One region of the Janthinobacterium darwini genome, then DNA from elsewhere that is predicted to be linked to it. Evidence: predicted binding sites of a transcription regulator. Region 1 holds the regulator's gene; each other region holds the start of a gene.
What was found. Region 1 encodes LexA, which represses DNA repair genes until DNA is damaged. Its sites were predicted from a motif close to ACTGTATNNNNATACAGT; they were not measured.

Region 1 (7,924 bases):
CCGGCGTATTGGCCGACATCAGCTGCAAGTAATCGACGATGATCAGGCCCAGCTTGCCGCATTGACGCGACAAACGGCGCGAGCGGGCGCGCAATTCGATGGAATTCAAGGCCGGCGTTTCATCGATGTACAACTGCGCGTCGTTCATCTTTTGAATCGCATTCGTCAGGCGCGGCCAGTCTTCGTCGTTCAAGCGGCCCGTGCGCAGACGGTGCTGGTCGAGCTGCCCGACGGAGCCGAGCATACGCATGGCCAGCTGGGCGCCGCCCATCTCCATCGAGAACACGGCCACGGGCAAGCCGCTGTCGATGGCCACATTTTCGCCGATGTTGACGGAAAACGCCGTCTTGCCCATCGAAGGACGACCCGCCACGATCACCAGGTCGCCCGGCTGCAGACCGGAGGTCATGCGGTCGAGGTCGATGAAACCAGTGGGCACGCCCGTGATTTCACTCTGGTTGTCGCGGCTGTACAGTTCGTCGATGCGCTCGACTACTTGCGTCAGCAGGGGCTGGATCGCGGTCCAGCCCTGGGCGCCGCGCGCGCCTTCTTCGGCGATGGCGAAAATCTTCGACTCGGCCTCGTCAAGCATCTGCTTGACTTCCTTGCCTTGCGGGCTGAAGGCCGTGCCGGAGATATCGTCGGCGACGGTGATGAGTTTGCGCAGCACGCCGCGGTCGCGCACGATCTCGGCATAGCGCCGGATGTTCGCGGCCGATGGCGTGTTTTGCGCCATGGCGTTCAGGTAAGCAAGTCCGCCCACGTCATCGGCCTTGCCGAGCTGGGTCAGGGTTTCAAAAACAGTAATGACATCGGCTGGCTTGGAAGCGTTAACCATCTTGACGATTTGCTCGAAGATGATGCGATGGTCATAGCGATAGAAATCCTCCGCATGCATGAAGTCGGCGATGCGGTCATATGCTGCATTGTCGCGCAGCAGACCACCGATAACGGATTGTTCTGCTTCGATCGAATGCGGCGGAATACGGAGGGAATCCAGTTGCGGATCAGAGGGGGCGTTCATGGCGCGAATTATACCCGCTTCGGCGTGCTGGCAAAAATAAAGGGCTGAAATTGAGCGAAAAAAAGGCCACAAAAAAGCCGGGCGAACCCGGCTTTTCATCGTGCGGCAACGCTTGCGGGCCAGGCCCGCAGACGATTACGCGTTCGCGTCTGGAACGACAGCGATAACAACTTCCACGACCACGTCGGTGTGCAGAGCAACCGAAACGTTGTGCTCGCCAACGATCTTCAGCGGGCCGGTAGGCATGCGGATTTGTGCTTTTTCAACAGCAAAACCTTGCTTGGTCAGCGCTTCAGCGATGTCGAAGTTGGTGACGGAACCGAACAGACGGCCATCAACACCAGCTTTTTGAGCAACTTGAACGGTCAGGCCGCTCAGTTTTTCGCCCTGGGCTTGCGATGCGGCCAGTTTGGCGGCAGCAGCTTTTTCCAGTTCGGCGCGCTTGACTTCGAATTCAGCCACAGCGGTTGCCGTGGCACGACGTGCCAGGCGTTGCGGGATCAGGAAGTTACGTGCGTAACCGTCTTTGACTTTGACGACTTCGCCGAGGTTACCGACGTTAACAACTTTTTCTAACAGAATGATTTGCATAGTTCTTCTCCAGGAATATCTGACCGATTAAGCGTGGTGCAGATCGGTGTATGGCAGCAGCGCGAGGAAGCGAGCGCGCTTGATTGCGGTGTCAACTTGGCGCTGGTAGTGCGCTTTGGTACCGGTCAGGCGTGCTGGCATGATCTTGCCGTTTTCTTGGACGAAGTCTTTCAGCGTGTCGACGTCTTTGTAGTCGACTTGCTCAACGTGAGCTGCGGTGAAGCGGCAGAACTTCTTGCGTTTGAACAACGGGTTTTGCTGTTTGCGTTTTTCTTTAAGCTTGAGCTTATTTTTGTCGAACTTTTTACCGAATGCCATGTCAGGCTCCTGTATCTAAAATGCGCTAGTCGGGGTGACTGCACTAAAATCAATGATGTGAAACACCAAACTCTTGCTGTTGCGGCTCTTCCTGGCCAGGAAACCCGTGAACTGATAGACCCCGCCCAAGCTTGCCTGGCTGAACCGGCCTGATATTTCGCCAGCGGCTAGCGCGGCAACATCAAACTCGGTCAAACGGGCAATTCCTGCTTCCATCTGCTGCGAACTGTGCTGCAATACTGCATTCACAATCGGCAACCCTGCCGGGGTGTAGCGCAATATTTCGCGCTCGGCAATGATGGCGGTTACTTGTAGCTGGTTCAGCGCACGATCCTGGTCAAGAATTAAGCTGCTGCTGCGGCTGGAGCGGCTGCTGGTGCTTCGGTGCGGTGGCTTTTGGCCGCGTCTTCGCGTTGTACCGATTTCATCATCGGCGAAGGAGCTGTTTCAGCTTTCTTCATTTTAACGGTCAGGTGACGCAACACGGCATCATTGAATTTGAATGCTGTTTCCAACTCGACCAGGGTCTCGTTGTCGCATTCGATGTTCAGGCAGATGTAGTGTGCTTTAGGCAGCTTTTGGATCGAGTAAGCCATTTGACGGCGGCCCCAATCTTCCACGCGGTGAACCGAACCGCCGCGGGTGGTTACGCTGGCTTTGTAGCGTTCGATCATCGCGGGCACTTGCTCGCTTTGGTCCGGATGGACGATAAAGACTATTTCATAATGACGCATGCAAACTCCTTCAGGTCGGATTGATAATCGCCCACCCCGGCGTCAAGACGGGTGTGGGAAGGTCAGCCGAAGATTATAACCGCCTTTTGCAAACGTTTCAATCATTCCTTCCACAAGCGCCCGAAAAGCCCGTGCGCCACCGTGCTTTCCGCCTGCGGACAAGTATTTCTTGCCAAATTCGCCGAAAAGACGGAAATCCCCTTGCATAGTGGACGATACTGTACAAAAATACAGACTGTTCATATAGACAGCATTTTAGTATGCACCCACCGCTCATGATCAAGCTGACAGCACGACAAGAACAAATCCTGAACCTGATCAAGGACGCGATTGAAAACACGGGCTTTCCCCCAACCCGTGCCGAAATCGCCAATGAACTGGGTTTCAAATCGGCCAATGCGGCCGAAGAACATTTGCAGGCCCTGGCCCGCAAGGGCGCGATCGAGATTTCGCCCGGCACCTCGCGCGGCATCCGCCTGATCGGTGCGGCGGCGAGCGCGGCCGCCGATGCGCTGGCATCGAAAGTGCCGGCAGCCCTGCTGATGTCGCTGCCCCTGATCGGCCGAGTAGCCGCCGGTTCGCCCATCCTGGCGCAGGAAAACCTGGAAGCGAGCTACAACGTCGACCCCGCCCTGTTCTCGGCCAAGCCTGATTTCCTGCTGAAGGTGCGCGGCTGGTCCATGCGCGACGCCGGCATCATGGATGGCGATTTACTGGCCGTCAAAAAGGTCGACAGTGCCAAGAACGGCCAGATCGTCGTGGCCCGTATCGGCGACGAAGTCACCGTCAAGCGCTACAAGAAAACGGGCTCCGTCATCGAACTGCTGCCGGAAAACCCCGATTTCAAGGTGATTACCGTATCGCCGGAAGATGAGTTCGCCCTGGAAGGCCTGGCCGTAGGTCTGATGCGCAGCTGGCATTAAGTTGCGTGCCGGGGTCAGACCTGCCGGGTCTGACCCCAGTTTTTAGTTTGCCTCAACACTGGCACATGGCCTAATCACCGACACCGCTCTCAGCCCTCCAGCGCACCACGGAAGTCTTCCAGCAGATCGGCCTCATCCTCGATCCCGACGGATACGCGGATCAGCGATTCGGCGATGCCCATGCTGGCGCGGCGCTCGGCTCCCATCTCATAGAAGATCGTGTGGGCGACGGGAATGACCAGGGTGCGCGTGTCACCCAGGTTGCTAGCCGGAATCGCCAGATTCAGGCGATTCAGGAAATCGAAGCAATCGATGCCATCTTTTAATTCAAAGCTGAACAGCGAACCATAGCTGCGGAACAAGTCCGTCGCCAGCGCGTGCTGCGGGTGCGAGGACAAGCCTGGGTAATGCACTGCCGCCACTCTCGGGTCCGCTTGCAACATGGTGGCCAGCGCCAGGGCGTTCGAGCAGGTACGGTCCATGCGCAAGGCCATGGTTTCCGCGCCGACGGCGATATGGTGCGCCGCCTCCGGACCCAGCGAGGCACCGAAATCGCGCAAGGCCTTGGCGCGGATTTGCGCGATGCCCCACTGCGCCGGCGCCGCCTTTTTATAATTGTCGAAAATGTTCGGGTACTGCGTCCAGTCGAATACGCCCGTGTCCGTCAAGCTGCCGCCCAGGGCATTGCCGTGGCCGCCAATGGATTTCGTCAGCGCATTGACCACCAGGCCCGCGCCCACCGCTTTCGGGCGGAACAGGTAGGGCGTGGTCATCGTATTATCGACGATGTACAAGATGCCACGCTCCTTGCACAGCGCGCCGATCTTCGCCAGGTCGGCGATCTGCGTGCGCGGATTGGCGATGGTTTCCACGAAAACAATCCGCGTTTGCGGCGTGATGGCGGCGGCCACATTGGCCACGTCCGTGGCATCGACGAAGGACACGGCGATGCCCTGCCCCGTCACCGTTTGCCACAGGCTGTTGGTATTACCAAACAGAAAAGCCGACGACACCACATGGTCGCCCGCGCGCAGCAAGGATTGCACCACGGCGCCAATGGCGCCCATGCCGGTGGCGAAGCACAGCGTCGCCACGCCATCTTCCATCTTGTTGACCTTGTCTTCCAGCGCGGACACCGTCGGGTTCCCCTGGCGGCCGTAGCGAAAGCCCGGCTCCTTGCCCTGGAACACGGACGCCAGCTGGCGTGCATCGCCATAGCCAAACGCGACGGAGGTATGCACAGGCTTGTGCAGCGAGCCGTGCTCGATACCCTTGCGGCGGTCGTTATGCAGGATGGTGGTGGTAAAGCCGTAGTTTTTGTTGTTGCTCATGATCAAGTGGCGCGCAAGGCTGCGAGAAATATCAGATAAAAAAAAGCCCGGCCATAGCCGGGCTCCACATCACCCTTCGGTGGTGGCGAGGTTCAGGTTCAACTGGGAACGTGGCGTATCTTCCGGCGCTGCCGCCTTCGGATGGTGGCGCGCATATTCCAGGCGGTCCAGGTATTCCTGCGACACGTCGCCCGTCACATACACGCCATCGAAGCACGACGCCTCGAAGTTCGTCAGTGCCGGGTTGACGTCGGCAATCGCCTGCTTCAACGCGCCGATATCCTGGTACACCAGGTAGTCGGCCGTGATTTCGCGGCACACTTCTTCCGTCGTGCGGCCATAGGCGATCAACTCGTCGCGCGTCGGCATGTCGATGCCATACACGTTCGGGTAGATCACCGGTGGCGCGGCCGAGGCGAAGATGACCTTCGTCGCGCCCGCTTCGCGCGCCATCTGCACGATTTCCCGGCTGGTGGTGCCACGCACGATGGAGTCGTCGACCAGCAACACCACTTTATCCTTGAATTCGGAAGGAATCGCGTTGAGCTTCTGGCGCACGGATTTCTTGCGCGCCGCCTGGCCCGGCATGATGAAGGTGCGGCCGATGTAGCGGTTCTTGATGAAGCCTTCGCGGTATTCCAGGTTCAGCGCCAAGGCCAGCTGGATGGCGGCCGGACGCGAGGAATCGGGAATCGGCATGACCACGTCGATATGCACGTCAGGCAATTCGGCACGGATCTTTTCAGCCAGGTATTCACCCATTTTCAGGCGCGTGGCGTACACCGAGGCGCCGTCGATGACGGAGTCGGGACGGGCCAGGTAGACGAATTCGAACACGCACGGATTCAGGCTGGCGTTGTCGGCGCACTGGGCGCTGTGCAATTTCTTGTCGGCATCGATGAAGACGGCTTCGCCGGGACCGATGTCGCGCACGAAGCGGAAGCCCATGCCTTCCAGGGCCACGGATTCGGAGGCGATCAGGTATTCGGGGCCTTGCTCCGTTTCATTAATGCCCAGGCACAAAGGACGGATGCCGTGCGGGTCGCGGAAGGCCAGCAAGCCCACGCCAGCAATTTGCGCCACTGCAGCATAGCCGCCCTTGACGCGGCGGTTCAGCACGGTGATAGCCTTGAAGATGGCTTCCGGGTCCAGGTTCAGGCCCGTTGTGGCTTCCTGGATTTCATGCGCCAGCACATTGAGCAGCACTTCCGAATCGGAATCGGTATTGATATGGCGGCGGTCGTTCTTGAACATTTCCTGTTTCAACTGTTCCCAGTTGGTCAGGTTGCCATTGTGCGCCAGGGTGATGCCGAACGGCGCATTCACATAAAACGGTTGTGCTTCCTCTTCGCTCGACGAACCGGCCGTCGGGTAACGGCAATGGCCGATGCCCGTCGTGCCTTGCAGCGAACGCATGTTGCGCGTACGGAAGACGTCACGCACGAGGCCATTGGCTTTGTGCATGGAAAACATACTGCTGTGATTGGTCGCAATCCCTGCCGCGTCCTGACCGCGATGTTGCAAGAGCAACAATGCATCATAGAGCAATTGATTGATAGGTTGATGGGAAACGACGCCGACGATGCCACACATGGTGTGCTCCTAAACTGTGCTACTGATTTTAAAAAAAATTCAAAATTTCACATGCTGCGCGTATGCGGCAGGCAGATAAGGCTTGATGGCACGCGCGCCCTGTTCCGCGAGCGGGCTGAGCAGCGCATTTTTCCAGAATGACTGCTGTGGTATGGAAGTCATGCCACACAAGATGACGGTGGTCAGCACGATCACCAGGCCCCGCGCCACGCCGAACAGGCTGCCCAGGGTACGGTCGGCCAGGCTCAGGCCCGTCACCTTCACCAGTGCGTCGACCGTCATGGACAGCAAGCCCATCAAAATGCGCACGCCGATGAACAGCACCACGAAGGCCAGCAACAGGCGGACGGCTTCACCCGGCACGGCTTCCGGCAGGAATTTCGCCAAGGTGGCGCCATAGGCGTTGGCGATGACGAAAGCCACGATCCAGCTGACCAATGACAGTATTTCCTTGACCAGGCCGCGCATCATGCTGATCAGCACGGACGTCACCAGCACGAACAGCACCAGGTAATCGAAGATCGTCACGACCGTTCAGCCTTGCAACATCACGCCGGCACCAGGCTGCCGCCCAGGCCCAGCTTTTGCAGCTTGGCGCGGGTCTTTTCGGCGTCATCGCGGCTGCCGAACGGCCCCACGCGCACGCGGATACGCTCGCCCGCGGGGCTGGAGACTTTCTGCGTATAAGACTTGATACCCGCTTCGCGCAGCTTGTCCTGCAATTCATCGACCTTGTCCTGCGTCGCCAGCGCCGCCACCTGCACCACGAACTTGCCGCTGCCGGCGTCGTGTGCCTTGTCTTGTGCTTTCTCTTGCGGCTTGTCCAGTGGCTTGCCCTCCAGAATCGCCATAGCGCGCGCCGCATCGTCGGCAGATTGCGCCGGCTTGGCAGGCTTAGCCTCAGGCTTGGCTTCCGCTTTTATCTCATGCTTGGGTTCAGGCTTGGGCTCATGCTTCGGCTCCAGCTTGGCTTCGTGTTTCGGCTCTGGTTTCGGCTCCACCTTGACCGGCTTGGGCTCAGGCTTGGGCTCGGGTTTCGGTTCCACATAGGCCGGCTTGGCAGGCGCAGGCTGGACGGCAGCCAGCACGGGCGCCGGTACTGCTGCCGGTGCCGGTGCCGGCGCAGGCCTGGCCGCAGGCGGCAGAGGAGAGTCGATGATTTCCTCGGACTGGTCCAGGCCATTGTGCGCAGCCGCCTGAGCGGGCACAGCCGGCACGGGCGCAGGTGCAGGCGCAGCGGCCTTTTCTTTCGAGGGAATGTCGATGGCGATATCGTTGAAAGGCGCCTTCGGCTCGGAATCGAGCAGCATCGGCAAGCCCACAGCCACGCCCAGGGCCAGGGCAATGGCCCCGACCAGGCGGCGGCGTGCGCGCTTTTTTTCAGGCAAGACCGGGTCCGGCGCTTCTTTG
Region 2 (7,924 bases), on a different contig from region 1:
GCCAAGGGCGCGGAAAGCAAGTCGTCGGTCGATGCGGTGCTCTCCATCGTCATGCAGCTGCTGCTGCCGTTTTTGGCTGGCCAGTTCCTTCGCCGCTGGATAGGCCGCTGGGTCGACCGCCACAAGGCCATGCTGAAATTCGTCGACCAGGGTTCGATCTTGCTGGTGGTCTACACGGCCTTCAGCGAAGCCGTCAGCGAAGGCCTGTGGCATACGATCTCGGTGGAAACCCTGGTAGCGCTGGGCCTGTTCAGCATCTTGCTGCTGGCGCTGGTCCTGGGCCTGATGACGTTCATCAGCCGCCGCCTCGGTTTTTCCAAGGAAGACGAGATCGCCATCGTCTTCTGCGGCTCGAAGAAAAGCCTGGCCAGCGGCGTACCCATGGCCAAGGTGCTGTTTGCCACCCATTCGCTGGGCATGGTGATCCTGCCGCTGATGCTGTTCCACCAGATTCAGCTGATGATCTGCGCCGTGATTGCGCAGCGCTACGCGCGGCGTGACGAGGGGCAGGAAGTGCCAGCGTCGACGCTGTGATCCTGGCCTTGTAGTAGCCGCATCGCCTGGTTCAAGCCGTCGACTATCACCGCATACGCCTGCCGCCGGGTCGCCTCGTCCGGCGCGCGCAGCACATACGACGGGTGATATACGGTCACCACCCAGCGTCCGTCGTGCTCGATGGGCGTGCCGACCAGCGGCGTCATGGTGGCTGAGCCATCTTGCAGAACGGACTTTAACGCCGTGCTGCCCAGCGCCACGATCACCTCTGGTTTGACACGCTCGATCTCTTCTTCCAGCCAGCCATGGCAGGCGAGGATTTCGCGTTGCGCGGGTGTCTTGTGCAAGCGGCGCTTGCCGCGTGGTTCCCACTTGAAATGCTTGACGGCGTTGGTCAGATAGATGCTGTCGCGCGCCATGCCCGCATCGTGAATCGCCTGGTCCAGCAGCGCGCCAGCCGGGCCAACGAACGGCAAGCCCGCCAGGTCTTCCTGGTCGCCCGGTTGTTCGCCGACGAGCATGATGCGCGCCTGTAGCGGCCCGACGCCGGGCACGGCTTGCGTGGCGTGCTGCCACAGCTCGCAGCGGCGGCACTGGTCCAAGGTGGTGGGCAGTTCGCGCGCTGGCTGGGCGCGCCCGGCGGCAATCGGGATCATGGTGGCGCCGCTGCGCTGGCCTACGCTGGCCGTCTGGCCCGTGCGCCGTTCGCCGTTGGCGGCGCCGCTGAGCATGGCAGGCACGATGGCGCCTTCCGGCAGATTTTTCCAGAAACGCGAGGGGATATGGCTATGCAGCAAATCCGCATTCACGCGCGCGGGATTGAAGATGCTGCGGTAGTAGGTCAGCCACAGGGCTTCACCGGCATCGTCGATATCGGCAGCGCCGCGCAGCAGCGCCGGTCCCGCATGCAAGGATGCGCCATCCCACAGCATGCTGGCTTGGGGCGTGGCGATCATCCAGCTGGTAGATCCCATGCGGCGCGCGAAGTGGCGCGCCACTTGCGGCAGCACGTCGTGCGTGGGTTCGAACCAGGCAACGAAGCGGGGGGCGCCCTCGGCCTCGCTGCGTTCGCGGAAGCGTACATACGCATGCATGTCGTGCTCCTCGCGGCGCACGGCCTTGGCCATCGCGTGCAGGCGCGCGCCGTCCGTATCGGCAGACGACATCACGTCGTGCTGGCCCAGCTGCCAGCGCCAGAGCACTTGATATAAGAATGCCCAGCGGTCATGCACGTTGAAACAGGCGGCGCCTTCCAGCAATTCGACCAGGGGACGGGGCAGGCGCAGCAGCGGAGCGCTGTTATCCGTTGCCTCCGGCGTGGAGGAAAACAGGTCGCCATCGCCGGGTTGCGATTGCCAGGCCACGTCGGCAGGCGGCACGCCGCGCGCGATCAGTTCACGTGCGGCCGCGCGCCACTCGTCGAACGACTGCGCCAGCCGCACCACTGTACTCATGCGACCTGCAGCTCCGGCCATAAATTCATCTGCTGCGGCGCTTCCGCCATGGCGCGGCGCAGGTGTTCGGAGGCGGTGGTATCGCGCGCGGGAAAGTAGTCGGCCGTGATGATGAAGGGGGCGATTTTCTTCATGCTGCAGCGCAGGCGCGACAAGTCGGCGTAGCGCACTTGCCGCAGCCGGCGCAGGTCGACGATGCGCTGCGCGTTGCGCAGGCCGATGCCGGGCACGCGGGCGATCATGTGCTGCGCCGCACGGTTCAAGTCCAGCGGAAAATGTTCGCGGTGCGCCAGCGCCCAGGCCAGCTTGGGATCGATATCGAGCGCCAGATTGCCGCCCGTGGCGGGCAGCAGTTCGCTGGCCTGGAAACCATAGCTGCGCAGCAGGAAATCGGCTTGATACAGCCGGTGTTCGCGCAGCATCGGGGGCGGCGCGAGCGGCACGCTTTTCGGGCTGTCGGGGATCGGGCTGAAAGCCGAGTAGTAGACGCGCTTGAGCTTGTAGCTGCCGTACAAGGTCTCGGCAGTGGAGAGAATTTGCTGGTCGTCGCTGGCGTCGGCGCCGACGATCATTTGCGTGCTTTGCCCGGCCGGCGCGAAGCGCGGCGAGCGCGGTTCTTCCGCTTTCTCATCGAGCTTGCGGCGGATGGCGCCCATTGCCAGTTTAATCGTATGCACGCTTTTTTCCGGCGCCAGCTTTTGCACGCTGTCTTGCGTCGGCAGTTCGATATTGACGCTGAGCCGGTCGGCATAGCGGCCCGCCTGCGCGATCAGGGCCGGATCGGCGTCGGGGATGGTTTTCAGATGGATATAGCCGCGGAACTGGTGTACCTCGCGCAACTCGCGCGCCACCTGCACCAGCTGCTCCATCGTGTAGTCGGCCGACTGGATGATGCCGGAGCTGAGGAACAGGCCGTCGATATAGTTGCGCAGGTAAAAGTCGCTCGTCAGCTTGACCACCTCGGCCACCGTAAACCGCGCGCGCGGCACGTTCGAGCTACGGCGGTTGACGCAGTACTGGCAATCGTACAGGCAGTAATTGGTCAGCAGCACTTTCAGCAGCGAAACGCAGCGCCCGTCCGGCGTGTAGCTGTGGCAGATGCCCATGCCGGAGGTGGCGCCAAAGCCGTCCTTGCCGATGGAATCGCGTTTGGGCGCCCCGCTGCTGGCGCAGGACGCGTCGTACTTGGCCGCGTCGGCCAGGATTTCCAGCTTGTCCGTCAGTTCCATGGGGTGCCTCAATATACTGTGTTTATATACAGTATATCAGGGAATGCACTTTGTGCTGGCTTGACTTGTGCCATGGCAGAACGCTGTATATCGGTGTATATTACGCTCCTTGTTCACCGTTCACTTACAAGGATACGATCATGCGTCTCACCTCGCCCGCCCGCCTGCTTGGCACCGCTCTTCTCGCTACCGCCACCACCTCCGCTTTTGCCGGCGAAGTGGTGGTGTCGGCCGCGGCCAGCCTGACGAATGCGTTCAAGGATGCGGCGCAAGGCTATGAGGCGCAGTATCCGGGCAGCAAGGTGTCCCTGAACTTTGCCGCCTCGGGCGTGCTGCTGCAGCAGATCGTCAAGGGCGCGCCCGTGGACGTATTTGCCTCGGCCGATCAGGAAACCATGGATGCGGCGCAAAAGCAGGGCCTGGTGCTGCCGGCGGACCGCATGGACTTCGTCGGCAACAGCCTGGTGCTGATCGTGCCGCACGACAGCAAGCTGGGCATCAAGAGCTTGAGCGACCTGACGCACAAGGGCGTGACCCGCGTGGCCATCGCCAACCCGGCCAGCGTGCCCGTTGGCCGCTATTCGGAAGGCGCGCTGAAAAAGGCGAATCTGTGGCAAGCCGTGCAGACTAAAGCCATCGGCACGCAGAACGTGCGCCAGTCGCTCGACTACGTGGCGCGCGGCGAAGTCGATGCAGGCTTTGTCTACGCCACCGACGCGGCCATCATGAAGGATAAAGTGAACGTGGTAATGGACGTGCCGTTGGAGGCGCCCGTGCTGTACCCGATTGCCACCATCAAGGGCAGCAGCAATGCCGCCGAAGCGAAGCGCTTCGTCAGCTACCTGCAAACGGCACCGGCGCAAGCCATTCTCGCCAAGTACGGTTTCAAGAAGCCATAATTTAAGCACGCGCCCGCATGGATATCGCCTGGACCGCGCTGGCCCTGTCGCTCAAAGTAGCGGCCTGGGCCACGGCGCTCAATTTGTTGCTCGGCATCGGTACGGGCTATCTGCTGGCGCGCGCGCGTTTTCCCGGGCGCGAGCTGCTCGACGCCCTGTTGACCCTGCCGATGGTGATGCCGCCCACCGTGCTCGGCTACTATCTGCTGGTGCTGCTGGGCCGGCGCGGCACCCTGGGCATCTGGCTGCAGGATAACTTCGGCATTAACCTGATCTTTACCTGGCAGGGCGCCGTGATCGCTTCCACGGTGGTGGCTTTTCCCCTCGTCTTCAAGCCGGCGCGGGCCGCCTTCGAGGCGGTCGACGGCCAGCTGGAGCAGGCGGCTCGCGTGCTGGGCATTTCTGAAATCGCCATCTTTTTCCGTGTAACCTTACCGCTGGCCTGGCGTGGCATCCTCGCTGGCGTGCTGCTGGGCTTTGTGCGCGCGCTGGGCGAGTTTGGCGCCACCCTGATGGTGGCCGGCAGCATCCCCGGCAAGACACAAACCCTGTCGGTGGCCGTGTATGAAGCCGTGCAGGCGGGCCAGGACGACGTGGCCAACACCCTGGTGCTGATCACTTCCTTTGTCTGTATCGTGGTGCTGCTGTCGGCTGGCCGCCTGGCGCCCGGGCGCATCGCGCACAAATGACGCCAATGACGACGCCTATGCAACTCGACCTCGACCTTCGCGCCACCTTGCGCTCCGGCAAACGCCGCTTCGACTTGCAGGTGAAATGCACGTCCGAGTGTCAGCGCATCGCCATGTATGGCCCGTCTGGCGCCGGCAAGAGCATGACCCTGAAAGCCATTGCCGGACTCTTCACGCCTGACGCCGGCCATATCCGCCTGAACGGGCGCACCCTGTTCGATTCGGCCGCTGGCATCAATTTGCCGCCGCAGCAACGCAACGTGGCGTATTTGTTCCAGGATTACGCGCTGTTCCCGCACCTGACGGTGCGCCAGAACGTGGGCTTTGGCCTGGCGCGGGGCTGGTTCAACCCGCGCGCGCGCGAAAAGCTGGCCAAGGTCGAGCATTGGCTAGCCGCATTTCATTTGCAGGAACTGGCGCACCAGTTTCCCGACGAGTTGTCCGGTGGCCAGCGCCAAAGGGTGGCGCTGGCGAGGGCGCTCGTGGCCGAGCCGGCCGCGCTGCTGCTCGACGAGCCTTTTGCCGCCCTCGATCCGGCCCTGCGTGTCAAAATGCGTCTGGAACTGAGCCAGTGGCAGCAACGCCTGGACGTGCCCATGATCCTGATCACCCACGATCCGGAAGATGCGCGCATCCTGGGCGAGCATGTGCTGTACTTGCGCGACGGACAGATCGATAACGGGGAAGAACACATGGCTTTGGGTGAACGCATTGGATAAATCAGCGACAGCGGAAATCGGCCTGCAAGGCTCGGTATGGATGACGGTGGGTGGAGAGCATCTGGGCGGCGCCGGCCGCGTGGAATTGTTGGGCGCCATTGCCGAGTGCGGCTCCATCACGCAGGCGGCGAAGCTTGTGAAGATGAGCTACAAGGCCGCCTGGGACGCCATCGACGCCATGAACAACCTGGCCGGCGAGCCGCTGGTCGAGCGCTTGACGGGCGGCAAGGGCGGCGGTGGTACGCGGCTGACGCAGCGGGGACGCCAACTGGTCGACAATTTCCGCATCATCGAGCGCGAGCATGCCCGCTACCTGTGTCAGCTGGGCAGTCAGGCGGAAGGCATCGCCGACGATCTTTTACTCATACGGAGAATGGCCATGAAAACCACGGCACGCAATCAATTCCTGGGCAAGGTAGCCGAACTGAAACAGGGCGCCGTCAACGATGAAGTCACCCTGGAATTGCCCGGTGGCCAGCACATCGTCGCCATCGTCACGCAGGGCAGCAGCGAGAGCCTGGGCCTGGTGCCGGGCGCGGAAGCGTTCGCGCTGATCAAGGCGTCGTCCATCATCCTCGTGACTGACAGCGCAGGGGCGCGCTTTTCCGCGCGCAATCAGCTGGCCGGGCTGGTGACGCGCGTGCAGACGGGCGCCGTCAACACGGAAGTGGTGCTGGATTTGCCGCGCGGCGGCACGATCGCCGCCATCATCACGAACCAGAGCAGCAGCGAGCTGGGTATCGAGCTTGGCAGCAATGTGACGGCCATTTTCAAGGCGTCCAGCGTGATTCTGGGCGTGCCGGCGTAAATTGCGTAGGTCGGATTAGCGGCGGCACGCCGCGTAATCCGACAATATTGTTGGCGTATCATGTCGGATTACGCGCAAGCGCTAATCCGACCTACTCTTTTAATCCTTCAACCGCGACAACCAATCGGACGCCGCCGCCAGCGCCTGCTCCAGTTCCTGCGCCGTGTGCGCCAGTAGCGCCGGCACCTCGTCGAGTCGACCGGCGTCGATGGCTTCCTCGGTGGCAAACGCGGCGCGGATCAGGCGTTTCGTGCCCAGGGTGCCCACGGAACCGCGCACGCCGTGCAAGATGCGCGCCACGTCGCTGTGGCGGCCCGTTTGCAACGCTGTTTCAGCGTCGCGCACGGGCGTCATGCCCTTGTTCAGCGCATCTTCCACCATGCGCCGCAGCACGCCGCGCCCTTTCGCATCGCGTCCCATCACGCGCATCAGCGGCGCCATGGAAAACACTTCCTCATCGGCAACGGGGGCCGCCTCGGTCGTCTGCACTTGCGGGCGTTTGGGCAGGTGGCGCAGGATGACTTCCATCATCTCTTCCACCACCACGGGCTTGGCGATGAAATCGCTGATGCCGGCCGTCATGCAGCGCTCGCGCTCCGACGCCAGCACGCCGGCCGTCATGGCGATCACGGGCAAGTTCAAGCGCAGTTCCGTGCGGATGATGTGGGTGGCGCTGAAGCCGTCCATGACGGGCATTTGCATATCCATCAGCACGATGTCGTAGCGCAGCGCCTCCGTGCGCAGCCGCTCCACCGCTTGCAGGCCGTCGCCCACCACGTCCAGGGTGGCGCCCATGTGTTCGAGGATGCCGCGCGCCACGGCCTGGTTCAAATGATTGTCTTCCACCAGCAGGAAATGTACGCCGGCCAGCTCCGTGCCCAGCGGCTGGTGCAGCATGCGCTGCTCGCCGCCGTCGTTCTTGGCGATCAGTGCCTGGTGCAGGGCATCGAACAGGCTCGATCCCGTGATCGGCTTCATCAGCACGACATCGGCCTCGGCCGCGCTGGAAATCTCTTCCAGGTGGTTGCGGGCGAAGGCGTTGACCATCACCACGATGGGCTGGCGCTGGCCACTGGCCGCCTGGCGGATGGCCTTGGCCGTGGCCAGGCCATCCATCACGGGCATGTGCCAGTCGGCCAGCACCACGTCATACGGTTGCTGCTGCGCCAGGCGTTCGCGATACAGTTCGATGGCGGCAAAACCGGAGTCCACTTCGTCGGCCAGCCAGCCCCAGGCCTCGATCAGCTTGACGATCAGTTCGCGTGTAGTGCGGTTATCGTCGGCCACCAGCAGGCGCAGCTGGCCGAGGGCCGGCGTGCGCCGCGTCTCGGCCGGCTGCTCCAGCATCTCGAAGGGCACGCTGAACCAGAAGCGGCTGCCCTTGCCTTCGCTGCTGGCCACGGCGATATCGCCGCCCATCATGTGGATCAGTTGCTTGCTGATGGCCAGGCCCAGGCCCGTGCCGCCGAAGCGCCGCGTGATGCTCTGGTCGCCCTGTGAAAAGGCGGAAAACAGTTGCTGTTGCTGCAGTTCCGTCATGCCGATACCCGTGTCGCGCACTTCGAAGCGCAGCCAGGCGCACCCGTTTTCTCTCTCGGCCAGGCTGACGGCCACCACCACTTCGCCGCTCT
Region 3 (7,924 bases), on a different contig from region 1:
CAGCCATACCTGACGCCTGCGCAGCAAGCGGACGTGAAAACCGTCACCGCCAACTACCGCATGGTTGACTGGGGCACCCGCGCCAGCAACACCATCACCGACACCAAACATTTCGTCGTCGGCGTGGAAGGCGAAGTGGGCGAGTGGAACGTGGAATCGGCCCTGACCTGGTCGCAAAACGCGATCGATGAGCGCTATGTGGGCGGCTATGCCAAGAACGCCGAGTTCAAGGCCATGCAAAAAGATCCATTGTTCAACCCGTTCGTACCAGCTGGCAGCGCTTCGCCAGCCCTGCAGAACCTGATCAACAATTCGCAATTCAACGGTTCGATCCGTACGGCATCGACCACCATGCGCGGCATCGACGCGCACGGTTCGCGGGAACTGTTCACCCTGCCAGGCGGCAAGGCCAATATCGGTATCGGCGGCGACTACCGCGAATACAAATATGAGCAAACGCCATCGAACGGCGCGACCAGCGACACGATCTACAACTTCAACACCTCGGCACGCTACGACCTGAGCCGCGAAACCTATGGTGTGTTTGCCGAATTGCTGGCACCTGTCACCAAAACGATCGAAGTGAGCCTGGCCGGCCGTTACGACACCATCACCAAGATCGACAACGGTGTTGTGAACAAGTCCATCGGTAAAGACCAAAGCGCCAGCACCTACAAAGTGACGGCACGCTGGCAGCCAGTCCAGCAATTGCTGGTACGTGGTTCGTACGGCACGGGCTTCAAGGCGCCGAGCATGCTGGACATTGGCCAGCCACTGGTCAACAACGGCTTCACCGCCAAACCATGGGATTGCCCATTCCCAGGCAGCGATCTGTGCCGCGGCAAAGCCCAGCAATACAATCAGTTGGCAGGCGGTAACGAAAACCTGAAACCGGAAAAATCGAAGCAGTACACCGTTGGTTTCCGTATCGAACCTAGCTCGGCATTCTCGTTCGGCGCCGATCTGTGGGATGTGAAGATCACCGACGCGGTGTCGGCAGTAAGCGAAACCCAGGCCTTCGGCAATCCAGCGCTGTACAAGGATCTGTTCGGCGCCTATACCGAGCCATCGACCGGCAATACCTACTTTGCGTTCAAGTCGCTGTCGATGAACATCGGCCAGACGCATAACCGTGGTATCGACTGGGACATGACCGGTCGCCACCGCTTTGACTTCGGTAACTTCACGGCCAACCTGAGCGGTACCCATATGCTCAAGGCTGACTACACCGTGCCAGGCACCAAGAATCAGTGGACCACCAACATGAACTACTTCGGTATCACCGATGCAGTCACGTTCCGCAACCTGATCAAGCTGAACATGAGCCTGGAATCGGGCAAGCTGACCAGCAGCATGGTTGTCAGCTATCGTAACGGCTACACCGATGCAGCTGCTTCGGTACTGAACGTCGATACCAAGAAACTGGAAACGATCCGCCTGGAAGTTCCGTCGTACACCACCGTCGATCTGCAAGGCCGCTATGCCTTCAGCTCGGCGTTGACGCTGCGCGCTGGTATCAAGAACCTGTTTGACCGTGAACCGCCGCTGTCGCTGCGCGCTTCGTCGGGCCACCAAGTTGGTTTCGATCCACGCTACGCCGATCCAATGATGCGTTCGGTCTACTTCACCGGTAGCTACAAGTTCTAATGTGACGTTTTGAACTAGGCTTAGTAAAAGCGCCTTGCACCTCACCGTGCAAGGCGCTTTTTTTATACGTCAGCAAAGGACGCTGGCGAAAAAAAAGGAGCCGAAGCTCCTTTTTCGTACCGGCATGACGACGCTTACGCGGTCGCCTCGCCGCCCAATGCTTCGACCACGTCGGCCATCAGCTTGCTCAGCTCGCCCGTCATCAGCATCACGTCGCCGTCGAAACGCTCTTCGTCGTTCTTCGTGCTCGATTCCGTTTCCTTGATCACGTCCAGCGGCTTGACGCTCTTGATGGCCAAGGACTCCGTCAGCACGAACGAGATCTTGTCGTTCCACGTCATGGCCAGGCGCGTGCACTGCTTGCCGGCCGCGATGTGGCGGCGCACGTCGTCCGCTTCCAGCGTGTGGCGCACGTAGCGCACGGTGGCCTTGCTCTCGCCCGTGGCGCGCAATTCCGTATCCATGTCGACCGTGAAGCCGGCAGGCGCATCGTCGGCCTGCAGCCACTCCGTCATCACCGCCACCGGCGAGCGCTGTACGCGCAAGCTTTCCAGCGGCAGTTTGTCGACGGCTTTCAGCAGCAGCTTGATGACTTCATCGGCTTTTGCCGGGCTGGCGGCATCGACCACCAGCCAGCCATTGACGGGGTCGATCCACGTCCAGACATTGCTGCGGATGCTGAAGGCGCGCGGCAGCAATTCGTCGGCCACGCGTTCCTTCAATTCTTTCATGGCTTTCTTGCCAGGCGCAAAGCCTTGTGCTTCTTCCATCTCGGCAGCGCGGGCCTTGGCCACCTGGTTGATGACGGTCGCTGGCAGCAGTTTCTTTTCCGTGCCCAGCAAGATCAACATTTGTTTGTTGACAACATGGACCAGACCACCATTCGGGCGTGGCGTATCCCAGCCCTGGCGCATCAGATCCATGCTGGTCGCCGGCGTAAATTTGTTCGAGGACAAGGCCTCTTCCAGTTGTTCTGGCGTATAAGCCCATGGTGCGGGCAGGCGGTAAATCTGAAGATTCTTGAACCACATAGTTTTTGTCTTCCGTTTGTTTCAGTAGTGCCAGGGGAACGCCATTCTACACTTTCGACACGGGAATGCCGTCAAAAGCGCGGACTGGCGCGATGCTTGTAATCCATGGGGAATGCCGCTACAGGGCGGGAAACAGCTCCGCCTGGGCTGGCGCCTGCCGCGTCACGACGGCCGGATCGGACAAGGTCGAGATGCGCACGCCCAGCAGGCGGATTTTCTTTTCAAACGGCACGCGCCGCAAACAATCGCGGCTGGCGCGCAGGATGGCGGCGGCGTCCGCCGTGGCGCTGGGCAAGGTGATGTCGCGCGTGACGGTGCTGAAATCCTCGAAGCGCAGCTTGATGCCCACCGTGCGCCCCGCCAGCGACTGCTTGTCGAGGTCGCCCGCCACGCGCGTACACAGGCTTTCCAGCTTTTCCGACAGGGTGGCGCGGTCGCGCACCACTTGCAAGTCGCGCTCGAACGTCGTTTCGCGGCTGACGGACTTGGTTTCCCGGCTCGTCTGCACGGGGCGCTCGTCGATGCCCAGCGCCGCCTGGCGCAGCCAGCCCGTGTACAGGTCGCCAAATTGCGTACGCAGCATGGTGAGATCGGCTCGTGCCAGTTCGCCGATGGTAATAATTCCCAAGGCTTCCAGCTTGGCCGTGGCCTTCGGGCCGATGCCGTTGATCTTTTTTGCCGGCAAGGGCCATACGCGTGTTTCGACATCCTCGGGATGCAGGATGGTGAGGCCGTCGGGCTTTTCCAGGTCGGAACAGATTTTTGCCAGCAATTTGTTGGGCGCCAGGCCGACCGAGCACGACAGGCCCGTCGCTTCGAACACGGCCGTCTTCAGGCGCGCTGCCATGGCGGGCGCCTGCTCGCCATGTTCGGTGAGATCGATATAAATTTCATCGATGCCCACGTTCTGGATGATGGGACACAGATGGGCCACGGCTTGCTTGAAGCGGGCCGAATACTCGCGGTAGGCCTCAAAATCGGCTGGCAGCAGAATACTATCGGGCGCCAGCCTGGCGGCCTTCATGATGCCCATGGCGGAAAACACGCCGAACGCGCGCGCCGCATAGGTGGAGGTGGTGACGACGCCGCGCCCCACGTAGTCGCGCATGCGCGCAAACTGCCGCGTGCCATCCTCCTGCAGCACGGGTTGCTGCAGCCGGCCGCCGCCGATGACGACGGCTTCGCCGCGCAGTTCCGGATACTTCAACAGTTCGACGGAGGCAAAGAAGGCATCCATGTCCAGGTGGGCAATCCAGCGGCGGGCTTCAGGCAAGGTAGGAGCAGATGTGGTCAAGGACACCTCGCGGCAGGATGCAGATGAATACTGTAATTATATACAGTATCGCTGGAAATCCCCACGGATGCAAGTTGAAACGCATGAGCACGGCGGTTGCTTTTCTCAATGGCAAGATTACAATCCTGACATAACTATTCAAAGGAGTCGCCTTGTCTATAGCACATCAAGCTTTGCGCCATCTGGCCGTCTGCTCATCCATCGTGCTGTCCACGCTGGCGCCATCCGCGCTCGCCGCCGATGCCGCCGCCATTGCACCTGTCGCCGCCAAGACAGCCTGGCAGGAAACGCGCCACGGCACGGTCGTCACGGACGACTACCGCTGGCTGCAAAAGAAGACCGATCCTGCCGTCATCGACTACCTGAATGCGGAAAACGCCTACACGGCCGCCGTCACGGCCCCGATCCAGCCGCTCGCCGACAAAGTGTATGCGGAAGTCAAAGGCCGCATGCAGGAAGTGGACCTGTCCGTGCCTGCGCGCCAGGGTAACTTTTACTATTACACGCGTACGGAAGCGGGCAAGCAATACCCGCTTCACTGCCGCCGCCCTGTCGGCGCGAATGGCGCCTACGATGCCCAGGCGGCCGAAGAAGTCCTGCTGGACCAGAATCAATTGGCCGAAGGCCACAAATTCTTTGCCGTGCGCGCATTTTCAATCAGCCCGAATGAGCAATTGCTGGCCTACACCACCGACACGACTGGTTTCCGCCAGTACGAGCTGCATGTCAAGGATTTGAAGACGGGCAAGTTGCTGCCTGATACCATGCCACGCGTGACATCGCTGGCCTGGGCGGCGGATAACGCCACCCTGATGCTGGCCCAGGAAGACACCACCACCAAGCGCTCGGACCGCCTGTTCCGCCTGGCTCTGGGCGGCACACCACAGCAGGTCTACCACGAGCCAGTGGAGCAGTTCGCCATCAATGTGGGCCGCACGCACGACAAACGCTACTTTTTGCTGACCTCGGGCAGCACGGATACCAGCGAAGTGCTGCTGTTGCCAACCAACAAGCCGGAAGGCAGTTTCCAGAGCGTGCTCAAGCGTGAAAAGGGCCACCGCTACGGCGTCGAACACCGCGACGGACAGCTATACATTCTCACCAACAAGGATGCAAAGAATTTCCGCGTCGTCAGCGCACCGCTGTCTGCGCCGCAGCCGAAGAACTGGAAACCCGTCGTGCCGCACAGCAAGGACGCCGTAATCCAATCCATCGACGTGTTCCAGGGCTACCTGGTGGTGATGGAAAAGGCCCGCGCATTGAACCGCGCGCGCATCTATGATTTTGCGCAAAAGAACTGGAAAACCGTGCAGTTCGACGATCCCGTCTACCTGGCCACGGCGGCCGGTACGCCCGAATTTAACGCCACGCAATTTCGCATGTCTTACCAGTCGCCCGTCACGCCACCCACGGTGATTGACGTCAGCATGAAAGATGGCAAGCGCACGGTGCTGAAACAACAGGAAATTGTCGGAGGCTTTGACGGTAGCCGCTACACCACGCAGCGCCTGTGGGTAACGGCGCGCGATGGCGTGCAAGTGCCGCTGTGGATTGTCTACAAGAAAGGCGTCAAGCTCGACGGTTCAGCGCCGCTGCTGCTGTACTCGTATGGCTCGTATGGCATCTCGACGGAAGCCAGCTTTGGCCTCGCCCGTCTCAGCCTGCTGGACCGGGGCGTCATCTATGCCCAGGCGCATATCCGCGGCGGTACCGACATGGGCGAAGCCTGGCATGAAGACGGCATGCTGATGAAGAAGAAAAATACCTTCAATGACTTCATCGACAGCGCCGACTACCTGGTGCGCGAAAAATGGACGAGTCCGAACCGCCTCATCATCCAGGGCGGCAGCGCGGGCGGCCTCCTGATGGGCGCCGTCGTCAACATGCGTCCCGAACTGTTCCACGCCGTGCACGCGGCCGTACCGTTCGTCGATGTGATGAACACCATGATGGACGCCAGCCTGCCTCTGACGACAGGGGAGTACCTGGAATGGGGCGACCCGAACCAGAAGGCGGCCTATGACTACATGCTCAGCTACTCGCCGTACGACAACATTACGCGCAAGAATTATCCAGCCATGCTGGTGACGACGGGCCTGAATGACAGCCAGGTGATGTACTGGGAACCGGCCAAGTATGTGGCCAAGCTGCGCGCGTATAAGACGGACAGCAATCCCCTGCTGCTGAAAACAAATATGGGCGCCGGCCATGGCGGTGCTTCGGGCCGCTACAACGCCATCCAGGAAAGTGCATTCAATATGGCGTGGATGCTGTCGCAGTGGGGTATTACCCAATAATGTGAAAAAAGCGCTTGCAGAAGGATTTTAGCCATCCTATAATAGCGCCTCTTCCAGACGTGGTGACAAACGTCAGGATGGTTTTCTGAGACAAGCAACGGGTGCTTAGCTCAGTTGGTAGAGCGGCGCCCTTACAAGGCGTAGGTCGGGAGTTCGAGCCTCTCAGCACCCACCAAATCAGAAAACTGTCCAGTGCTTCATGGATCAGCAATACAGATCATACGAGCTTGGAGTGGTAGTTCAGTTGGTTAGAATACCGGCCTGTCACGTCGGGGGTCGCGGGTTCGAGTCCCGTCCGCTCCGCCAATAAAAGAAAAGCCCTTTGGTTCTCTGAACCGAAGGGCTTTTCCCATTTCAGAAGCAAAAAACACGTCAGTACTCCCTTCCTTGAATATTTTTGCACTTTTCAGCAAAAAAACTGCTTTTAGCCCTCAAGAATAGTTGCACAAGCGGGAAAGCACCCCCTATAATAGTGCCTCTTCCAGACGTGGTGACAAACGTCGGGATAGTTTTCTGGGTATGCGGGTGCTTAGCTCAGTTGGTAGAGCGGCGCCCTTACAAGGCGTAGGTCGGGAGTTCGAGCCTCTCAGCACCCACCACCAATACAGAAAATTATCCAGTGCTTCATGGATCAGCAACACAGATCATACGAGCTTGGAGTGGTAGTTCAGTTGGTTAGAATACCGGCCTGTCACGTCGGGGGTCGCGGGTTCGAGTCCCGTCCGCTCCGCCAATAAAAGAAAAGCCCTTTGGTTCTCTGAACCGAAGGGCTTTTCCCATTGTGGGATCAGAATCTCAACACCGCCAACGTCAACCTCAAAGCTAACTTATCAGGGGGTCTGACCCCGGCTGTTAGAATCAGCGCTACCCTGACTTCGCCCCCGCCCGCATGCGCTTGCCCCGTAGTACTCCTGCCTATATCGCCCTGCGTCTGCGCCTGGCCCATCATGCTTTGCTGCAATTTGCCGCCAGCCTGAGGAGTTCCATGGAGATCTTCTTTTTCCTGGCCGGACCTGTCCTGCTGGGTCTGCTCAGCGTCATCGCCCTGCCTGGCTTTCTCGCCGTCAGCCTGCCTTGGCCCGCCGCCCTGGCTGTCGTGAGCGCGCAAGTCCTGCTGACCTGCCTGCCCGCCTGGCTGCTGCGCAAACGGCTGTTGCCTGCTCCCATCGCCGCCTGGCTGCGCCAGCTGCCCTTGCCGACGCGCTTGCGCTGGCAAGCCGACGTGGCCGTGGCCGGTTTGCTGATGCTGCCGCTGGGCCTCGCCTATGCCGTCTCGACCACCATCTGGCTGCTGCAGTCGCCACCCTGGCTGCGCCCGATTGTCGCGCCCGGCATTGCCGCCACCATCGCCGCCTGGCTGCTGGCCTGGCTGCTGACGACGCTCATCGTGGCGCAGCGCCTGCGCGCGCCACGCCCCGCACAAAGGGCGCGCCCACCCACCATGACCGCCTATGTGCCGCACCGGCCCCGCTGGCGCACCGTGTTCCTGTGGCACCAGTTGTTCTGGCTACCGTTCTGGCGCAACGACAATGTAATTGGCATCCAGCAAAGCGTGCTGCTGGCCACGGCTGGCGCCAGCATGCTGGCCTGGTTGCTGCGCCCGCCCCTCGTGCCCGCGCCACTGTTGGGTTTGCTGGCCAGCGCCAGCCTGATCA
Region 4 (7,924 bases), on a different contig from region 1:
AGCATGCCATGCAGCAGCTGGCGATTGAGCGCATACGCGAGCAGGGCCGACGCGCACAAACCGGCCGCAGTCACCAGGTGCATGGTCTCGCTGCGCTCGGGCAGGAACAGCAGCAGCGCCAGCACGAGATAGGGCACGATCCAGCCCAGTTGCCGCAAGCCGGGCCGCGCCCACAGCACGGGCAGGCGTTCCTGCAGCGCTTCCTGCAGCGTGTCGAGCCGCGCGAACAGCGGCGAGGGCCAGCGCAAAGCATGCATGGCCAGCAGGGCAAAGGCCAGCGCCTGGAAGCCCAGCAGGCTGGCATAGGCGGCCGTATCGCCGAGCTTGAAGCCGGCCGCATCGAGCACACCGGCGAGCATGAAGTGCAGCACGAAACCCAGGCCGCCCGAGGCCAGCGCCGTCTGCTTGAAGTAGCGCTTGGCATGGACGGCGTGTTCCCACTGCTCGAACAGGTCCGTATCGAGCTTGCAGGCCAGCATCTCGGCGTGCTGCCAGCGTATCGCGTGCAGCAGTTCGCGCAGCTGCAGCGTGAATTTTCGGTCGAACAATTGGCGCGCGTAGGCCGATGGCGGCTGCTGCGACATGAGGCAGTCCAGGCCGGGGTAGCTGTCGCGGTTGTCGCTGAAATGGGCGAACGAGCGGTCCGCCCGGTAGCGCTGCACGGCGCTGCGCACCAGGTCCGCATGGCTGCGCGCCAGGTAGGAAAAATCGCGGTCCCAGCCCAGCTGCTCGAACAGGGCCTGGCGCAGCGCCAGGTCATAGCCGGCGCTGGCGCAATAGCGCAGCGCGCACAGGTCGAACTCCTCGCGCACGTCGAGGTTCAGCATGGCGTCGTCCTGCAGCATGCGGGCCAGCACGTCGCTGGTATCGGCGTGGCGCGTCTGCGCCAGGCAGCCTTGCCACAGATTGGCCGCTTCCTGCGTCGGATCGATGGCGACCACACCCCATTGTTCTGGCGGCGGTGCGGGCTCCCGGGCAATGATGCCCCACAGTTCTGCGGGCGGCTCCTGCGCCGCATCGTCGATCACGCCCCACAGGTCGGCCGGTTCCATGGGCGCCGCTTCTGGCACTTCCGCCGCTTCCGCTTCGGCCCCAGCCGATTGCGGTTCCGGCAACTCCGCAGCAAACAGGTGCGCATTGCGCAGCGCGTATTCATACGCTTCGCGCAGTTCCTGGAAGGCGGCCGGATCGTCTTCGGGGCGCGTCACCTTCAGGCGCTTCGCATACGCACGCTTGAGGGCGCGTTCGTCGCCGGTCGGCTCCGTGCCCAGGATATCCCACAGGCTGCGCTGTCCGTTGTGCATGCCACCGTCCATTTACAGGAAACTTTCGCTCTCGACCTGGCGCAACACCTCGTCGAGCGCCTGGCGGGCCTTGCGGATGGTGTTCGGGTCCTGCGTTTCCAGCGCGGCCTGGAAATTGGCCGTGTGCGCCGCCAGATACTGGCGCACGTCGCCCAGTGACTGTTCGTACAGGCGGTCGGCGCGCGTGACCAGGGTGCGGTTTTCCATCTGTTCGCGTGGGTGGATCTTCAGGTCGGCCAGTTCAAGGAAGCGCTGCTCGATCTGTTCCGGCGTCATCACGCCCGCGTTGTCGCTGATGATCATCTTGTGGCGTTCCTGCGTGGCCAGCACCGTTACTTCCGCTTCCAGTACGCCGCTGACGTCGTAGGTGAAGCGCACGTCGATGCCGATCTCGCCCGCCTTTTTTGCGGGTATCGGGAAGCTGATCTTGCCGAGAAAGACGTTGTCAGCCACCAGGCGCGACTCGCCCTGGAAGATCGCCACGTTGATTTCCTTCTGATTGTCGTAGATGGTGGTGATGTTTTCCGTGCGCGAGACGGGCACCACGGAGTTGCGCTCGATGATGGGCAGGTAATGCCCGCCTTCATACTGGTTTGCGCCGACCTGGCGCGAAATCGAAATGCCCAGCGAATACGGTGCCACATCCGTCATGACCACTTCGTCCAGGGCCGCATCGCGCATCTTGAGGCCAGCCTGCACGGCGGCACCCAGTGCCACGGCTTCGTCCGGGTCCAGGTGGATGGCGGGAAAGCGCCCGAACATGCGTGATACGAGCTTGCGCACCAGCGGCATGCGCGTGGCGCCGCCGGCCAGCACCACTTCATTCAATTCCGCAGCGCGGATGGTGGCGTCGCGCAGCGCCCGTTCCACGGGCAGGCGCAAACGCGCCAGCAGCGGTTCGCACAACTGCGCCAGCCTGTCTTCGCTGATTTCCCAGCTGTATTCCTTGTCCTCGTAGCGCGTGGCCATGCGCACGGATGGCTGCTCCGACAACAGGCGCTTGACGCGCTCGGCTTCATCGCGCAGCAACTGCTGCTGGCGCGGGTCGAACAGGCGGCTGCCGGCCGCGTCGCGCAAGCCGCTGCCGTCCAAAAAGGCGTCGACCAGCACCGTGACGAAGTCTTCGCCGCCCAGAAAATTGTCGCCGGCAGAGGCGCGTACTTCCATCACGCCTTCGAACAGCTCCAGGATCGACACGTCAAACGTGCCGCCGCCCAGGTCGAAGACGAGGAATTTGCTTTCCTGTTCCTTGTCGCGGATGCCGTAGGCCAGCGCGGCGGCTGTCGGCTCGTTCAGCAGACGCTCCACGCGCAAGCCCGCCAGCTGGCCGGCGATGCGCGTGGCCTTGCGCTGCGCATCGCTGAAGTACGCGGGCACGGTGATGATGGCTTCCTCGACCTTGTGGCCCAGGAAGGCTTCGGCATCTTCCTTCAGCGCGCGCAGCACCATCGACGACAGCTCTTCCGGACGGAATTGCTGCGTGCCGAGGGTGATCTTCTTTTCACTGCCCATGTAGCGCTTGAAGACGGCGGCCGTCAGCTGCGGGTGCGTCTGCAGGCGCTCGCGCGCGGCGCGGCCAACCAGCACGGTGCCGTCGTCATCGATGCTCACGCACGACGGCGTCAGGTGTTCACCCAGCGCATTCGGGATGATGGAAGCCTTGCCGTCGCGCCAGATGGCGACCAGGCTGTTGGTGGTGCCCAGGTCGATGCCGATGATCATCAGATATCGGCCTCCGCCTCATTGCCGTGTTCCTCGATCCAGGCGCGCCGTCCTGCCGCTTCGCCTTTGCCCATCAACATGTTGAAGCGCGCGGCGGAAGTCATGTGGTCGATTTCGCCCAGAGTCACGGGGAGCAGGCGGCGCGTGTCCGGGTTCATCGTCGTTTCCCACAGTTGCTCGGCGTTCATCTCGCCCAGGCCCTTGAAGCGCGAGATCGACCAGGCGCCCTGTTTCACGCCCTCCTTGCGCAGCTTGTCCTCGATGGCGACCAGTTCGCCGTCATCGAGCGCATAGATTTTCTGCATCGGCTTCTTGCCGCGCGCTGGCGCATCGACCCGGTACAGGGGCGGGCGGGCGATGCAAATATGGCCCTTGTTGATCAGGGCCGGGAAGTGCTTGAAGAACAGGGTCAGCAGCAGTACCTGGATGTGCGAGCCGTCCACGTCCGCATCCGACAGGATGCAGATCTTGCCATAGCGCAGGCCGGACAGATCGGGCGTGTCGCCCACGCTGTGCGGATCGACGCCGATGGCCACCGCAATGTCGTGGATTTCGTTATTGGCAAACAGGCGGTCGCGGTCCGTCTCCCACGAGTTCAGGACCTTGCCGCGCAGGGGCAAAATCGCCTGGAATTCCTTGTCGCGGCCCATCTTGGCCGAACCGCCCGCCGAGTCACCCTCGACGAGGAACAGTTCATTGCGCGTGATGTCCGACGATTCGCAGTCCGTCAGCTTGCCCGGCAGGACGGCGACGCCCGAGGATTTTTTCTTTTCTACTTTTTGCAGTGAACGCTGGCGCGACTGCGCCTGCTTGATCACGAGATCGGCCAGCTTCTTGCCGTAGTCGACGTGCTGGTTCAGCCACAGTTCCAGTGGTGGTTTGGTGAAGGTCGAGACCAGGCGCACGGCGTCGCGCGAATTCAGGCGTTCCTTGATCTGGCCCTGAAATTGCGGGTCCAGCACTTTCGCCGACAGCACGAAGGAAGCGCGCGCAAACACGTCTTCCGGCAGCAGTTTCACGCCTTTCGGCAGCAGCGAGTGCATCTCGACGAAATTTTTCACGGCGCCGAACAGGCCGTCGCGCAAGCCCGATTCGTGCGTGCCGCCATTCGAGGTGGGAATCAGGTTGACATACGATTCGCGCACGATGGCGCCTTCTTCCGTCCACGCCACCACCCAGGCCGCGCCTTCGCCTTCGGCAAAGCCTTCCGAGTCCGGGCCCGCGTACTGCGCGCCTTCGAACAGGGGAATCAGGGTTTCGCCATTCGACACCTGCGCCAGCGATTCGGTCAGGTAGCCGCGCAAGCCTTCCGCGTACAGCCAGGTCTGCGTGTCGCCGGTTTTCGCGTTGGTCAGGGTGACGGTCACGCCCGGCAGCAGCACGGCTTTCGAGCGCAGCAAGCGCTGCAGCTCGGTTTGCGAGATGTTGGGCGAATCAAAATACTTCGCATCGGGCCAGGCCGTCACGCGCGTGCCCGACTTCTTGCCGTCACGCGGAGCGGGGCGGGAACTCAAGGGTTCGATCACGTCGCCATTTGCGAACACCATGTGGTGCAAGCCGTTGCCGTCGCTTTCCTTGCGCCAGACGGTGATTTCCAGGCGCGTCGACAGCGCATTGGTGACGGACACGCCAACGCCGTGCAAGCCGCCCGAAAACGCGTAGGCGCCGCCCGAACCCTTGTCGAACTTGCCGCCCGCGTGCAGCCTTGTAAACACGATTTCCACCGTCGGCACGCCTTCTTCCGGGTGCAGTCCGACGGGAATACCGCGGCCATTGTCTTCTACGGTGATGCTGCCATCCGTGTTTTGCGTGACGGCGATATGCGTGCAGTGACCGCCCAGCGCCTCGTCGGAGGCATTGTCGATCACTTCCTGAATGATGTGCAGCGGATTTTCAGTGCGGGTGTACATCCCCGGGCGCTGCTTGACGGGTTCCAGTCCCTTCAGGACACGGATGGATGATTCGCTGTAGTCGGATGCTGGTTTTTTAGTGGCCATACGTGTTCAAGCTAAGTAAAGACAGTGGTTGGAACGCCAGGCCAGGGCACTGCAGGGCGCAGTGACAACGGCGGCGATAACTGTATGAATATACAGTATATCCCGTCCAGCGTCACTGGGAGAGGGCAGTGCGGCAGGCATGGCGTCCTTGTGCGGACGCTCGCGCATTCTATCTTGTCCAGCGAGCAATAGCGCTACTCCAGGGCAACAACAGTGCGCTGCGCGCGCGGTTTTGCGCCCATTGTGGACGATTTTATGCCCTAAAGCCCCCGTTTTTACATCTTGTTTACAGCTGACTCTCCAGTCTTTACGAATTTTTTAGACCCTTTTGGCTAATCTGCTCACTATCAAAACAAACCTGAATGAGGGTGGGAATGGATATCGTGTATCTCGGCTTGATTGCCGTTTTTTTCGTCGTGGTGGTCGGCTTTGCCGTCGCCTGCGACAAATTAGGGAGCGTCAAATGAACGCGTTTTATGTGCTGGGCGCCGTCGTGTCGGCTGGCCTGCTCGTGTACCTGCTGGTGGCACTGTTGAAGGCGGAGGAACTGTGATGACGACGCAATCGATACTGTTATTGGTGGCCTTCCTGGTTGTACTGCTGGCCGCCGGCTATCCGCTGGGCCTCTACATGGCCAAGGTGGCCGGCGATGGCCCCGTGCGTGGCCTGGGCTGGCTGCAAAAGCTGGAAAACCTGCTGTACCGCTGGTCCGGCCTGCCTGCCGATAAGGCCATGGGCTGGAAAAGCTATGCCATCGCCCTGATCGTCTTCAATACCGTGGGCGCCGTCTTCGTCTACGGCCTGCAGCGCCTGCAGGGCTTCTTGCCACTTAATCCACAGGGCCTGGGTGCCGTCAGCCCCGACTCCTCGTTCAATACCACCGTCAGCTTCGTCGCCAATACCAACTGGCAGGGCTACGGCGGCGAACAGACCATGAGCTACCTGACCCAGATGCTGGGCATGGCATGCCAGAACTTCTTTTCGGCGGCCACCGGTATCGCCGTGATCTTCGCGCTGGTGCGCGGTTTCGCCTCGCGCTCGGGTAAATCGATCGGCAACTTCTGGGTCGACCTGGTGCGCTCCACCCTGTACATCCTGCTGCCGCTGTCGCTGGCCTTGTCCGTCGTCTTCATGGGCGAAGGCATGATCCAGAACTTTTCCGCCTACAAGGAAGTGACGCTGCTCGACCAGGTGGCGTATGAAACGCCGAAAATGACGGCCGATGGTCAGCCCGTGGTGGATGCCGCCGGTAAGCCCGTAATGGAAGCACAAGTGGCGACCACGCAGACGATCGCCATGGGCCCCGTCGCGTCGCAGGAATCGATCAAGCTGCTGGGCACGAATGGCGGCGGCTTCTTCAATGCCAATTCCTCGCATCCGTATGAAAATCCGACCGTGCTGTCGAACTTCCTGCAGATGCTGGCCATCTTCATCATTCCCGCCGGCCTGTGCTTCACGTTCGGCAGCATGGTGGGCGACCTGCGCCAGGGCTGGGCCGTGCTGGCCGCCATGACCCTGATCTTTGTCGTCATGACAGCCGGCGTGATGAGCGCCGAGCAGCAAGCCAATCCCGCTTTGCAGGTCTTGGGCGTGGACCAGCAGGCCAGCAGCCTGCAATCGGGCGGCAATATGGAAGGCAAGGAAACGCGCTTCGGCATCAGCTCCTCGACTCTGTTCGCGGCGGTGACGACGGCGGCATCGTGCGGCGCAGTCAATTCCATGCACGACTCCTACATGCCCCTGGGCGGCATGGTGCCGCTGCTGCTGATGCAATTCGGCGAAGTGATTTTCGGCGGCGTGGGCACGGGCCTGTACGGCATGCTGATGTTTGCCATCCTGGCCGTCTTCATCGCCGGTCTGATGATAGGCCGCACGCCTGAATACCTGGGCAAGAAAATCCAGGCCTATGAAATGAAGATGGTGTCGCTGGCCATCCTGGTCACGCCAGCCCTGGTGTTGACGGGCACGGCGATCGCCGTGATGGTCGAACCGGGCAAGATCGGCGTGGCCAATCCCGGCGCGCACGGCTTCTCGGAGATTCTGTACGCCTTCACGTCGGCGGCAAACAATAACGGCAGCGCGTTTGCCGGGCTGTCCGCCAACACGCCGTTCTACAACGTGATGCTGGCGATCGCCATGTGGTTCGGCCGTTTCGGCGTGATCGTACCTGTGCTGGCAGTGGCCGGTTCGCTGGCGGCCAAGCAGCGCCTGTCGGCCAATGCCGGCACCATGCCTACGCACGGCCCCATGTTCATCGGCCTGCTGATCGGCGTGGTGGTGCTGGTCGGCGTGCTCAATTACGTTCCCGCGCTGGCCCTGGGCCCGATCGTCGAACACCTGCAACTTTTTACAAAATAAGAGGCTACCATGTCACGCACAAGCCTGACCTTGTTCGATTCCGCATTGATTGGCCCTGCCATCGTCGATGCGTTCAAAAAACTTGACCCCCGCACGCAGTGGCGCAGCCCCGTGATGTTCGTCGTCTACGTGGGCAGCATCATCACGACCCTGCTGGCCATCCAGGCCCTGAACGGCCAGGGTGAAGCGCCGTTCGGCTTCATTGTCGCCGTCGCCGTGTGGCTGTGGTTTACCGTGCTGTTCGCGAACTTCGCCGAAGCGCTCGCCGAAGGCCGCAGCAAGGCCCAGGCGGCCTCGTTGCGCGCCCTGAAGCAAACGGTGATGGCAAAGAAAATGCAAACGCCGAAGTACGGCACCTCCTGGCTGCCCACGCCGGCAACCGACCTGCGCAAGGGCATGACGGTGCTGGTCGAGGCGGGTGACGTCATTCCCGCCGACGGCGAAGTGACGGCCGGCGTGGCCTCCGTCGACGAGAGCGCCATCACGGGCGAATCGGCACCTGTGATCCGCGAATCGGGCGGCGATTTCTCCGCCGTCACGGGC

Region 2: ACQ4WZ_RS22830 (putative DNA modification/repair radical SAM protein) is a predicted target of LexA. The motif match lies at 3,194-3,211, and genes of this name have one in related genera.
Region 3: dinB (DNA polymerase IV) is a predicted target of LexA. The motif match lies at 4,002-4,019, and genes of this name have one in related genera.
Region 4: ACQ4WZ_RS16440 (DNA topoisomerase IV subunit B) is a predicted target of LexA. The motif match lies at 5,103-5,120, and genes of this name have one in related genera.

What each region holds. Positions count from the first base shown of each region.
Region 1 is NZ_JBNYXX010000001.1:571,047-578,970, reverse strand. It holds gene ACQ4WZ_RS02610 (replicative DNA helicase) at 1-1,024, opposite strand, end outside; gene rplI (50S ribosomal protein L9) at 1,160-1,615, opposite strand; gene rpsR (30S ribosomal protein S18) at 1,643-1,933, opposite strand; gene priB (primosomal replication protein N) at 1,949-2,257, opposite strand; gene rpsF (30S ribosomal protein S6) at 2,278-2,667, opposite strand; gene lexA (transcriptional repressor LexA) at 2,943-3,590, shown strand; gene ACQ4WZ_RS02580 (cystathionine gamma-synthase family protein) at 3,680-4,921, opposite strand; gene purF (amidophosphoribosyltransferase) at 4,991-6,514, opposite strand; gene ACQ4WZ_RS02570 (CvpA family protein) at 6,554-7,042, opposite strand; gene ACQ4WZ_RS02565 (SPOR domain-containing protein) at 7,063-7,924, opposite strand, start outside.
Region 2 is NZ_JBNYXX010000004.1:340,220-348,143, forward strand. It holds gene ACQ4WZ_RS22820 (bile acid:sodium symporter family protein) at 1-534, shown strand, start outside; gene ACQ4WZ_RS22825 (UdgX family uracil-DNA binding protein) at 486-1,949, opposite strand; gene ACQ4WZ_RS22830 (putative DNA modification/repair radical SAM protein) at 1,946-3,178, opposite strand; gene modA (molybdate ABC transporter substrate-binding protein) at 3,319-4,077, shown strand; gene modB (molybdate ABC transporter permease subunit) at 4,095-4,766, shown strand; gene ACQ4WZ_RS22845 (sulfate/molybdate ABC transporter ATP-binding protein) at 4,784-5,485, shown strand; gene ACQ4WZ_RS22850 (TOBE domain-containing protein) at 5,526-6,293, shown strand; gene ACQ4WZ_RS22855 (response regulator) at 6,393-7,924, opposite strand, start outside.
Region 3 is NZ_JBNYXX010000007.1:102,039-109,962, reverse strand. It holds gene ACQ4WZ_RS26240 (TonB-dependent receptor) at 1-1,647, shown strand, start outside; gene ACQ4WZ_RS26235 (recombination-associated protein RdgC) at 1,782-2,678, opposite strand; gene dinB (DNA polymerase IV) at 2,797-3,951, opposite strand; gene ACQ4WZ_RS26225 (S9 family peptidase) at 4,125-6,269, shown strand; tRNA gene ACQ4WZ_RS26220 (tRNA-Val) at 6,369-6,444, shown strand; tRNA gene ACQ4WZ_RS26215 (tRNA-Asp) at 6,499-6,575, shown strand; tRNA gene ACQ4WZ_RS26210 (tRNA-Val) at 6,793-6,868, shown strand; tRNA gene ACQ4WZ_RS26205 (tRNA-Asp) at 6,926-7,002, shown strand; gene ACQ4WZ_RS26200 (hypothetical protein) at 7,165-7,924, shown strand, end outside.
Region 4 is NZ_JBNYXX010000002.1:210,270-218,193, reverse strand. It holds gene ACQ4WZ_RS16450 (J domain-containing protein) at 1-1,304, opposite strand, end outside; gene ACQ4WZ_RS16445 (molecular chaperone HscC) at 1,317-3,026, opposite strand; gene ACQ4WZ_RS16440 (DNA topoisomerase IV subunit B) at 3,026-5,023, opposite strand; gene kdpF (K(+)-transporting ATPase subunit F) at 5,487-5,576, shown strand; gene kdpA (potassium-transporting ATPase subunit KdpA) at 5,576-7,381, shown strand; gene kdpB (potassium-transporting ATPase subunit KdpB) at 7,391-7,924, shown strand, end outside.